Regions from separate parts of the Clostridium sp. HBUAS56017 genome, predicted to be linked through region 1. Evidence: riboswitches for the same ligand, from Rfam matches in the RefSeq annotation. Region 1 holds a riboswitch; the other holds the start of a gene.
What was found. A riboswitch is a leader RNA that binds a small molecule or an ion and turns the genes downstream of it on or off. The one in region 1 is predicted to bind thiamine pyrophosphate.
Positions count from the first base shown of each region.

Region 2: it holds a riboswitch for thiamine pyrophosphate, as region 1 does, so the genes downstream of both, thiC (phosphomethylpyrimidine synthase ThiC) here and thiM (hydroxyethylthiazole kinase) in region 1, are expected to answer to the same signal.

Region 1 covers NZ_SULK01000017.1:1,031-7,297, forward strand. The annotation lists gene FAY47_RS14230 (Nramp family divalent metal transporter) at 1-540, opposite strand, end outside; gene mntR (transcriptional regulator MntR) at 732-1,202, shown strand; gene FAY47_RS14240 (GNAT family protein) at 1,441-1,989, opposite strand; gene FAY47_RS14245 (DUF2225 domain-containing protein) at 2,413-3,318, shown strand; gene thiM (hydroxyethylthiazole kinase) at 3,457-4,296, opposite strand; TPP riboswitch at 4,429-4,538, opposite strand; gene FAY47_RS14255 (PH domain-containing protein) at 4,592-6,043, opposite strand; gene FAY47_RS14260 (PH domain-containing protein) at 6,033-6,267, opposite strand, start outside.
Region 2 covers NZ_SULK01000032.1:6,645-12,911, forward strand. The annotation lists gene FAY47_RS18485 (S8 family serine peptidase) at 1-247, opposite strand, end outside; gene thiC (phosphomethylpyrimidine synthase ThiC) at 524-1,831, opposite strand; TPP riboswitch at 1,910-2,011, opposite strand; gene FAY47_RS18495 (PLP-dependent aminotransferase family protein) at 2,310-3,650, shown strand; gene adhE (bifunctional acetaldehyde-CoA/alcohol dehydrogenase) at 3,767-6,267, opposite strand, start outside.

The DNA of each region.
Region 1 (6,267 bases):
ACATATTATTAAAACAAGAACTGTTATTATTATTTCAACGGTCTTTTGTCCATACTTTTCCATGTAACAAATTACAAATGTAATTACACCTATTATAATACCTGAATATATCATAGGGATTCCAAACAATAGGTTTAATCCTAATGTTCCACCAAGAAACTCTGCTAAATCTGTAGCCATAGCACCTATTTCAGCAACAATCCAAAACAACCAATTTAACTTCTTATCAAATATATTAGCACACATTTCTGGAATACTTTTGCCTGTAGCTATACCAATCTTCGCTGACATAGTTTGCAAAAATATGGCCATTAAGTTACTAAATAAAATAACCCAGATAAGTGTATAATTAAACTTTGATCCTCCACTAATATTAGTAGCAATATTACCTGGATCTATATATGCCACGCTAATGACAAAAGCTGGTCCCAAAAATTTAAACAATTCTTTAACCTTATTAAACCTGTTTGATTTTCCAATCACTTCTTTTCGGCATCTCAATATATCTCTAGTTTCTGCTATATTTCTTTTGTAATCCATAAAATTACTTACCTTTCCTAGTTTAATTTCTTATGTATAAAACTGTTATAACTAGTTAACTTTGTTAGTTTAGACTAAATTCAAATTATAATATAAAATATGAATTATTTTTATAAATGTTACAGTATGCAATTTTAAATTTTTCCGGCATATAATTAATTAAGAGCTTCTCTCAAAATGTTGGTGAAAATATGAATGAAAACGACTTTTACACTTTTACTGAATATATGAAAAAAGAAAACAATTCTCTAACTGCTTCTATGGAAGATTACCTTGAAATGATATATAGATTATCTTTTAAAACAGGATTTACAAGGATTCATGATCTTTCTGCTACACTTAATGTTCAACCTCCTTCTGCAACAAAAATGGTTCAAAAACTTGCACAGTTAAAGCTTTTAAAATATGAAAAATACGGAGTACTTGTCCTGGAAGAAAACGGTAAAAAACTCGGCAAATTGCTTCTTAACCGTCATAATGTTATTGAAGATTTTTTAAGAATCCTTGACATTCCAGAATCTGACATATTAAATCAAACTGAACAAATCGAGCATACAATAAGTAAACAGACAACTAAATGCTTTCAAGATTTTATAGAGTTTATAAAAACAAATCCCAATATAGCTGATGAATTTAAATCTTATAGAAAAAAATTAAAGTAGATTGAACATCTTCTTGATATACTCAATCTACTTTAATTATTAAAATATCACCATAAAGATAGTCATCCAAAAATTATGGCTAATTTTGAGGTTATTATCATTCCTATGTACCGTATCATTTATTTTTGTCATAATGTATCCTCTTTCTACATTCCCTTGTTACCATATTTATCATCTGCCTTTAATTACATCTACATTTTTATAGTTATTTTCAATTGTCCCTATACTTTCTTGTAATTCATTTTACTATAGAAAACATATTCAAGTCTTGATATTTATCTCTAAAAAACGCATACTTTCTTAAAAGTCCTTCATAAGCAAAGCACATCTTCTTGAGCATATTTTCTGATGCTATATTTTCAGGATATACAACTGCTTCTATTCTTACTAAATTCATTTCATTAAAACCGTATTTAATTGCCGCCAACACTGCTTCTTCCCCATATCCTTGTCTCCAAAATCCATCATTAAGTTCATATCCAATTTCCGCTCTATAATGCTTTTTATTCCAGTTATGAAATCCACAAGTTCCAATAATTTTATTGGTACCTTTTATCTCTATACCCCATCTAACTCCATTACTCATTTCAAAAGAAGTCTTAAACTTTTCAATTAATACTTCTGCTTGTGAAATATCTCTCATTGGATAAGCACCATAATATTCCATTACTTCTTCTGATGAAAGTATTGAAAACAAATCCCTCGAGTCTTTTTTTGTAATTAATCTTAGTTTCAATCTATCCGTTTCTATCACCGGAAATTCTACAAACTTAATTTTATTATCCATTTTTCCCATCCTCTCTATAAAACTTTATTTCCTTAACTTTTCCTATTTTCATATTACACTATATAATCCATCTTATGTAATAATTTATATAGAACATAGCAATCCATTAACTAAATGTTTGCTGTAGATTCTTTTTTGCGCTTTATTTCACCCACTAAGTTCCTGCGTATTGAAAATCGACATTAATTATTATCAAAAGCGATTTTATATTTAACATATTTTCCTATAATGTAGATACTTTATGATATTATTTTTCTTGTAAATTATGTTATAATTATTAGGCAAACGATAAAATACAAAACATTTGAATTAGATTAATACTTGCTAAATTTATTAGAGTGAAAACTGCATAAGCTCTACTTTTTAATATAAGTATATATAACCTTCAAATGTTTAACAGAGATAAAGGGGAATATAATTATTATGGATAAGGGTTCAGATATTTTTTCAGGATTGGAAGAACTGGGTTTTAAAAATATAAAAGATGTAAATATCTACGAAATCAAAGAAACAAAAAAAAATAATGATAATATACAAAAAAAAGAAATTGAAACCACAGATGAAAGTTCATACCTGTATGATAGGAAAGTAACTTGCCCAGTATGTAGTAATGAATTTACAGCTCGTACTGTTAAGACAAATGCTTATAGAATAAAAGAAAAGAAGAGTGATTTCTATATAGAATATAGTCTTATAAATCCATACTTCTATGACGTATGGCTATGTAATGTATGCGGATACGCATCTATGAAAGCTGATTTTCTTAAAATAAAAAGCTATGAAAAAGAAAGTATAGTAAAAAAAATCACACCAAATTGGAAAGGAAAAAAATATCCTGATATATACGATATAAATATAGCAATTGAAAGATACAAATTATCCTTACTTAATCTTTCAATAATAAATTCTAAATCTAGCAAAAAAGCTATAAATTGCTTAAAACTTGCATGGTTATATAGAGAACTTGGAGACGAAAATAATGAACTACTATTTAGAGAACAAGCTTTAATAGGCCTGAAAGATGCCTATTTAAACGAAGGTTTTCCTATATATGGTATGGATAAATTCAAAATTCTTTACTTGATAGGTGAATTAGATAGACAACTAGGTCATTATGAAGAATCTCTAAGATATTTAGGAGAAGTAATTACATCTCCAGGTATAGACAGAAAATTAAAAGATTTAGCTGTAGACCAAAAAAATTTAATTAAAGAAACTTTGGAAAATATGAAAAGTACTGATAAAAGTACCATTAAAAACACCTCAGCTGACAAAGTAAGTATTAATGAAAAGCAAGGTTTATTTTCAAAGTTCTTTATGCAAAAATAATTAACCATATTTATCACGAATTTTCTCAAATATAAAGCAATATCTAATAAGATGATATTGCTTTTCCTATGCTGAAGGTTTATTTAATATATAATTAGCTACATTCTTTCCGTCACCAAATAAAGTTTATAATCTCTACTATCCTTCATTCATTATTTTACCTCTATCTATTATTACTTTTTCATTCAAGTTAAAAATAGCATCTATTATTCTTACTTTTAATGTTCCTGTGCCTTCATTACTTTTATCTAAATTTTCATAAGCTATTTCACCAGCAATTCCCATAGACACAATTCCTGATAAAGCTGCAACAAGAACATTTTCTGTTGCCCCTAAGTATGAACCAATAAGTGATGTACACATACAACCTGTACCAGTGATTTTAGACATAATCTTTTGTCCATTATAAACACTATATAAGTTATTTCCATCAGTAATAATATCTACTGCTCCAGTAATTACAACTACTGTATTTAGCTTTTTTGCAAAATCCTTTGAAATCTTCTTTGCTTTTGTAAACTCATCAGCATTTTCATCTATTACATCACCTGAATCTACTCCCTTAGTTTTTGTTTTCACACCATAAAGAGTTTTTATTTCCGACAAATTACCTCTTATAACTGATATTCTTATTTCTTCCAATATTCTTTTAGCTACTTCTGTTCTATAAGGCGTTGCTCCTGCACCAACAGGATCTAAAATAACTGGAATATTTAATTCATTAGCCCTTTTCCCACCCTTAATCATAGCTTCTACAGTTCTACTATTTAAAGTTCCAATATTTATTACAAAAGATGAAGCAAGGGATACCATATCATAAACTTCATTAATATCATCTGCCATAACTGGTGACCCACCTATTGCTAAAGTAATATTTGCACAATCATTAACTGTTACATAGTTTGTTATATGATGTACTAAAGGATTCTTTTCCCTTACTGCACTTAATGATTCTGAAACTATTTTGTTAATTTCCATTTATTGATCCACCTCCAAGTTAATATATAAATAACACCTGTAAAATAGCTAATACTTTTTTTCATCTCTTGAACCTACTAAATGCAAAAAAACACAAACCTATAGGATTTGTGTTTAAACTACTGTGTTAATAAATTTAAATAAACAACTTCCTACGCTGGCATTATCCAGTTCAGGTTTTAGGGTCAAAGAATTAAGGTTCTCAATCTCAGCTAGCCAATCCAGCCCCCCCTGTGTTAATTACACATTTTTCTAATTTAGAATAACATAACCTTTTATTGTATTCAAGTAATTATTATATAATCAAGTTTTTATATAATATACCATCAAGCTCTTCGCTCATGTGTCTAACCTCAACAGCTTCAGCTAAATTATTTGAATATATATCTATCTTATAATCACAAACTTTATCTTTTCTCTGAAATGGATTTTCAGTTTTCTCTATAGATTGAATACTACTTTGCTTAATAAGAGTTGTTGTCTTTGTTAGACTACCACTACTAGCCAGTATTATTTTTTTCGTCACCCCTAAAGATGTATTCTTGTAATTAAAATATCCAAGTAATATATTAATTAAAGTTATAATAACTATAATCCCTAATTTTAATTCACTAGGTATAGCTTTAATAATAAAATATAGAAGTATTAATATTATTAAAGTAGTTATCACTCTTAGAAAAATAAATCTTTTTATACTACTTTTAGGTGGTTTATTTACCTTTCCTAAGAAAATCATTTCAGGTAATATCTTTCCTAAAAACTCTTTATTAAATTTATCATTTGCTATAGGATACAATATTGCTTTCTCATTCCTCTCATCTCCATAACCTATAGTAATAACCTCCAAGGTATATATTCCTAGTAATTGTTGCAGCATACCTTGTTTATATTTTAATGCATGTATCTTTTCTATAGGTATGGAATACTCTTTTTTGCTAAACATTCCATAACTTATACTAAAGTTTTTATTTTGTACCTTTATAGAAAATTGATATAACTTAACTATTTCATATATAATTGATAATAGAATTACAATGATATAAGCTATTACAATCATACATATTATTATAATTATGAGACTAGTCCTATTTTCTAAAAACGAATCACTAATATTAATAGATTGACTTAGATCTTTAACTACAGATGTTTTAACAAAACCTTTAACATTATCTGTAAAATTAAATAAAGCAAAACAACCTCCTATAGCCCAACCCAATTTACTTTTTGTAACTGCATATATTATAATTTCTTTTATAGTAATGATCCTTTCAATAGGTTCTCCTTTTTTATTTTCTTCAAACTTTTCAATATTTATATTATTTTTGCCCTTTAATATATTATCTCTTAGATTTTCAGCTAAGACATACTGTAACTTTATCTTAAACTCTGATTTTTTTTCAACTGCACTTCCACTGTCTATTTTAACTGTACAAATATCAAAAATCCTATCAAGCAAAGTTTTCCCTATATCTATAGTATTTATCTTGCTAAAAGGAATTTCTTGCTTTGATCTCTCAAATATGCCAGTTTTATAAACTAACATATTGTCATTAAGATAAAACTCAGTATTAAGCCATTTTTTTATAGCCACAGCTATTATACCAACTAAAACTACTGCTATTCCAATAAATAAATATTTCTCTCTATAAGATAGCATTAGTATAAGTAAAACCCAAAAATTTTTTATTGAATTAATTATATCGTAAACTATAATAATCCAGTGATTTCTAGTAGGATTATCTATCATTTTCTGTCACCTTTTCCTTAACTTTATCCTTTAAGAAATTACTTATTTCTTCTGCCTTAGCCATCTCAATATTAGGGATTTTATAGCTTCCTCCTGCAGTATATATTTGAAGATCTGCAAGTTTGAACTTTCTATTTATTGGTCCCTGATTAATCTTCATATGTTGAACTCTTACTATAGGAATTACAACAGTTCTAATCCAATATATTCCCTCTGAAAATTCT
Region 2 (6,267 bases), on a different contig from region 1:
CCTCTAATTGAACTATAACTCTAATGTCCTCTTCTAAACCAGAAGTTGTTCCATTTTCGTTAAATGAATTACCTTTAATGTACTTTGCTTGATTTGTTAATTTTTCCTCAAGTTGATTCTTTGCAGCTTCCTTTAACACATTTGTAGGCACTTCTTTTCCCAGTGCTGTTAATACACTACTATTCAGTATCACTGTAGTAGTTAGTGCTAAAGTAGTCATAAGAGAAATAAACCTTTTACTCTTCATTATAATCCCCCTTTTTATTCTCTAATTGTAATTATTTTCATATTGTTGTCTATTTTACATCTAATTTTTTCCCTTGTAAATATAATTTTAACTATTCTTCTTAAAAATTATATTTAAATACAAAAACTGAACTTTTTATATTTTTTTCCTTTATATTTTATTCATTTACATAGTTATACTTATTTTTTTTAATACTTTATTCTAAAAAATAAAGGATTAGTCTAAAATTCACAATAGACCAATCCTTGTTTTTTCTATATTTTGTATATTTTTATATTAATCTCTAAGTATATTTAAATCTTCTCCACTAAGAATCTTCTTCATTGTCCTCATAGAACACATTTTTCCACACATTGTGCATGATTCTTCATCATGTGGTTGTGATTCGGCTCTATATCTTCTTGCCTTTTCACCGTCAATAGCTAAGCTAAACATAGCTTCCCAATCTAAATCAGCTCTTGCTTTACTCATAGCATTATCTAAATCTCTTGCCCCTTTAACTCCTTTAGCTATATCTGCTGCATGAGCTGCAATCTTTGAAGCTATAATACCTTCCTTCATATCTTGTAAATCTGGTAATCTTAAATGTTCCGCTGGAGTAACATAACATAAAAAATCAGCTCCATAAGTAGCAGCAATAGCTCCTCCAATTGCTGATGTTATATGATCATACCCTGGTGCTATATCTGTAACTAATGGTCCTAAAACATAAAATGGTGCTCCATGACATAACTTCTTTTCTAATAACATATTAGCTTGTATTTCATTAAGTGCCATATGTCCAGGTCCTTCGATTATAATTTGTACATTTTTTTCCCAAGCTCTCTTTGTAAGTTCTCCTAAAGTAATAAGTTCCTTTATTTGACTAGCATCAGTGGAATCATTAATTGACCCTGGTCTTAATGCATCTCCCAAAGATATAGTCATATCATATTTAGAACAAATATCTAAAAGTTTATCAAAATGCTCATAAAACGGATTTTCTTTGTTATTTAACTCCATCCATGCAAACAATAACGAACCACCTCTTGACACTACACTAGTTAATCTATCATTTCTCTTTACTGTTTCAACAGCTTCTCTGTTAAGCCCTGCATGTATTGTTATAAAGTCAACCCCATCTTGACCATGCTTATCTACCACATCTAAAAATTCTTCAGCAGTTATATCTTTTAATTCTTTATCATAAAAACCTACGGCATCATATATTGGTACAGTTCCAAGCATTGCTGTAGACATCTCTACTATTTTTCTTCTCATGCCTTCAGTTTTCCCATAATTAGACAAATCCATTATAGCTTCTGCTTTCATTTCAAGAGCTACTCTTACTTTCTCTAATTCTTTATCACATTCTGGGCAATCTTTTGAAATTCCAAGATTAACATTAATTTTAGTTTTAAGCCCCTGCCCTACACCTTCAGGACTAAGCGTTTTATGATTTTTATTTGCTGGAATTGCTACCTTTCCTTCTGCAACTAAATTTCTCAATTCTCCTGCATCCATATTTTCTTTTTTTGCTACTATTTCCATTTCTCTTGTAATGATGCCTTTTCTAGCTGCATCCATTTGTGTTGTGTAATTCATAAATGAATCCTCCTCATTTTTTTCTCTATAAAAAAAAGCTTGCCAAAGCAAGCTTAAAATTACTACACAAATAATATAGTTAAATTAATATTGCTTCCCTCCGATGGCATTATCCATATCAGGTTACAAGGGTTAGGATTTTACTCCCTCTCAGCCAAATTGGCACCCCTAGCAAGTTTTCTTTATATTAATCTGATTATACTATTATTCCCTCTTCATTTCAATACATCATAAAACAATACAATTTCACTACTAACCCCCTTTAAGTCCGCATTTTACCAGCATATTCTTCAGAATATTACCATACAAGAATATTTATTCTTCAGAATATGTTCATTTTTTACCTTTATTAAAAACTTAATATTCAAATGATTACTTCACTATTATGAGATAAAACATTCTTTTGTTCATGAACATATTGTAGAAAATTAAATTATACTGTGATATTCTGAATTTATATGGATAGGAGGTATTAAACTTGAAAAGTATATATATGATAATTGCGGATGATATTAATGAATCTATACAAAAAGGCGAATTAAAACCTGGGGCAAAATTACCATCTATCAGAACTTTAACCAATAAATATAACTGTTCAAAAAATTCAGTTATAAAGGCCTATGAAACATTAAAAAATAATCATGTAATTTATTCTTCCCCTAAAAGTGGCTTTTTTATAGCTGAAACTTTAGATAGAGGTCAATTCAAAAGAGATACTATTAATTTTCACAGTGGAAATACCGTTATAGGCAATATGAATACAGAAGATTTAAAACACTGCCTAAAATGGGCTAGTGACATATATAAAAATTATTCTTTAGAAAGTGGCGTTTATGGTATTGACTCTTTAAGAGATAAATTGGCTACCCATCTTTCTAATTATCAAATATTTACCTCGAGAGATAATATTTTTATTAATATGGGTGTCTGTCAAACCTTAAGTACACTAAATGCTTTAGAATTTCCAAATAAAAAGACAACTATTTTGATAGAACAACCTACATATGCTATGTATATGGAAGGTCTAAAAAATAGTGATACACATGTAATAGGAATAGAAAGAGATGAAAATGGCATCGATCTCAAAGAATTAGAAAGGATATTTAAGGAAGAAAGTATTAAATTTTTCTATGTTATTCCACAGCATCATAATCCTTTAGGAACTACTTTAAGCAAAAATCAAAGAAAATCAATAGCTAAACTTGCTAAGAAATATGATGTATATATAGTTGAAGATGATTATTTTTCATGTATAGACGAAAATAAAAATTATGACCCTATATTCTCATATTCTGACCGTAAACACGTATTTTATATTAGTAGTTTCTCTAAAATTATGCCTTGGATGAGAATAGGATTTATAGTTTGCCCAACTTCTTTGATTGAAGCTCTTAGAAAATGTATGCATAAAATTCATTTTTTTTCATACCCTACAGCATCTCTATTATCACAAGCAACTTTAGAAATCTATCTTCAAAGCAAGCTACTTTATAAGCATACTTCATTAATAACCGCTGATTTAAAGAATAAATATAATGTTTTAAATGAAAACTTAAAATCTTTAGAATCTCTTGGTGTTGAAGTAGTTAAAGAACACTCTGGTTTTTATTGCTATCTAAAGCTTCCTGAATTGGTTAATGAAGATATATTAGTAAAGGAATTAGAAAAATCTAAAGTCATAGTTGGCCACGGGAAAAGATTTTATTTTGACGATAAATTCTATAAGAAAGGCATTAGGCTTAGCATTGCAAGTGTCAGTGACAATGATATTATAAAAGGAATTTCCATAATTGAAGAAAAGCTAAAAATGTTCATATGAAAAAGCCTTTAAATAAACTAAAAACTCTTTACTATTTAACAATACAAAAATACATCCGAGTTTATAAATTAATAAAAAGCTACCTTGTAAAAGTAGCTTTTTACCTAATTATCATATTAACTTTCTTTTGTATCGTATGCATTTATATAAAGTTGTTTTAACTCACTCATCAATGGGTATCTTGGGTTAGCTCCTGTACATTGATCATCAAATGCTTGCTCAACCATTTCATCTAATTGACCATAAAATTTATCTTCACCTACCCCTGCTGCCCTAATTGACTTCGGAACATTGAGTCTGTCTTTTAATCCTTCTATAGCCTCAATCAATAAATCTACCTTTTCTTCATCAGAACTTCCTCCTAAATGTAAGTGATCTGCTATCCTTGCATATCTCCATGCAGCATTTGGATATTTATATTGTGAAAATGCTGTTTGTTTAGTTGGAGCATCTGTAGCATTAAATTTAATAACCTCATTTATTAGCAAAGCATTTGCCATACCATGTGGCAAGTGATGAAATGCACCGAGTTTATGAGCCATCGAGTGGCATATTCCTAGAAAAGCATTAGCAAAAGCTACCCCTGCTATTGATGAAGCATGAGCCATCTTTTCTCTTGCCTTAACATTGGTTTGCCCTTCATTATAGCAATCTGGTAAGTATTTAAATACTAATCTTATTGCTTCAAGTGCTAACCCATTAGTATACTCAGATGCTAAAACTGAAACATATGCTTCTATTGCATGAACTAATACATCAATACCAGAGTATACAGTTAATCCTTTTGGCATACTCATCATAAGTTCTGCATCTACTATAGCCATGTCTGGAGTCAATTCATAATCTGCTAATGGATACTTAACTCCTGTTTTCTCATCAGTTATTACTGCAAACGGAGTTACTTCTGATCCAGTTCCTGCTGATGTTGGTATAGCAACCATCATAGCTTTCTCACCCATAGGTGGGAATTTATAAACTCTCTTTCTTATATCTAAAAATCTCATAGCTAAATCTTCAAATACAACATCTGGGTGTTCATACATTACCCACATTATCTTCGCCGCATCCATAGGTGAACCTCCACCCAAAGCTAATACTACATCCGGCTTATAGGAAAGCATAGCATCGGCTCCTGCTTTAGCTGCTTTTAAAGTTGGATCTGGTTCAACATCTGAGAATATTCTAAAATCTATTCCCAGTTCTTCTAAAACCCTAGTGACATGATCAGTATAACCTAAATCAGCTAAAACTCTATCTGTAACTATAAATACCTTCTTCTTACCTATTTCATCTAATTCTCTTAAGGCTACTGGTAAACAACCATATTTAAAGTAAATTTTTTCAGGGACTCTAAACCAAAGCATATTTTCTCTCCTCTCAGCAACACTCTTAACATTTAGTAAATGTTTAGGTCCTACATTTTCTGAAACTGAGTTTCCTCCCCAAGAACCACATCCAAGTGTTAATGATGGTGCTAACATAAAGTTATATATATCCCCAATCGCACCTTGTGATGCTGGCATGTTTATTAAAGTTCTAGCAGTTTTCATAGCTGCTCCAAAAGCATTTATTCTATCAACCGATTTAATTTGATCAGTATAAAGTATGGACGTATGACCCATACCACCTAATTCAATCAACCTTGAGGCTTTCTTTAGAGCTTCATCAAAGGTTTCAGCTTTATACATAGCTAATACCGGTGATAATTTTTCATGGGAAAATGGTTCATCAAGTTCTACTGATTCCACTTCTCCAACTAGTACTTTTGCATTTTCAGGAACACTTACACCTGCCATTTGAGCTATCTTAAATGCAGATTGACCTACTATATTTGAATTGAGCCCACCTTTTTCATTTAATATTATCTTTCTTACCTTATCAATTTCATCCCCTTTAAGTATATAAGCCCCTCTTTCGTCTAACTCTGACTTTACTTTATCATAAACTGAGTTCATAGCTATTATACTTTGTTCTGATGCACATATTACTCCATTATCAAAAGTCTTTGAAAGTAATATAGAGTTTACTGCCATTTTTATATGTGCAGTATCATCTATAATTGCTGGTGTATTTCCTGCACCAACTCCTATAGCAGGCTTTCCTGATGAATAAGCCGACTTAACCATTGCTGGACCACCAGTCGCTAGTATAATATCTGCTTCCTTCATTACCATTTGTGATAATTCTACAGAAGGTTCATCGATCCATGCTATTATTCCTTCAGGTGCTCCAGCATTAACAGCAGCTTCTAAAACTATCTTAGCAGCTTCAATTGTAGCTCTCTTCGCTCTTGGATGTGGACTTATTATTATTCCATTTCTTGTTTTTAATGCTATTAATGTTTTAAATATCGCAGTTGATGTAGGATTTGTAGTTGGGACTATTGCTGCTATTATTCCAAATGGTTCAGCAACCTTACTTATTCCGAAGGTTCTATCCTCATAAATAACCCCACAGGTTTTCATATCCTTATATTGATTATAGATATATTCTGCTGCAAAGTGATTTTTGATAACTTTATCTTCTACAATTCCCATTCCACTTTCTTCTACAGCAAGCTTCGCAAGGCCTATTCTTTGATTATTTGCTGCCATTGCCGCCTGTCTAAATATCTCAT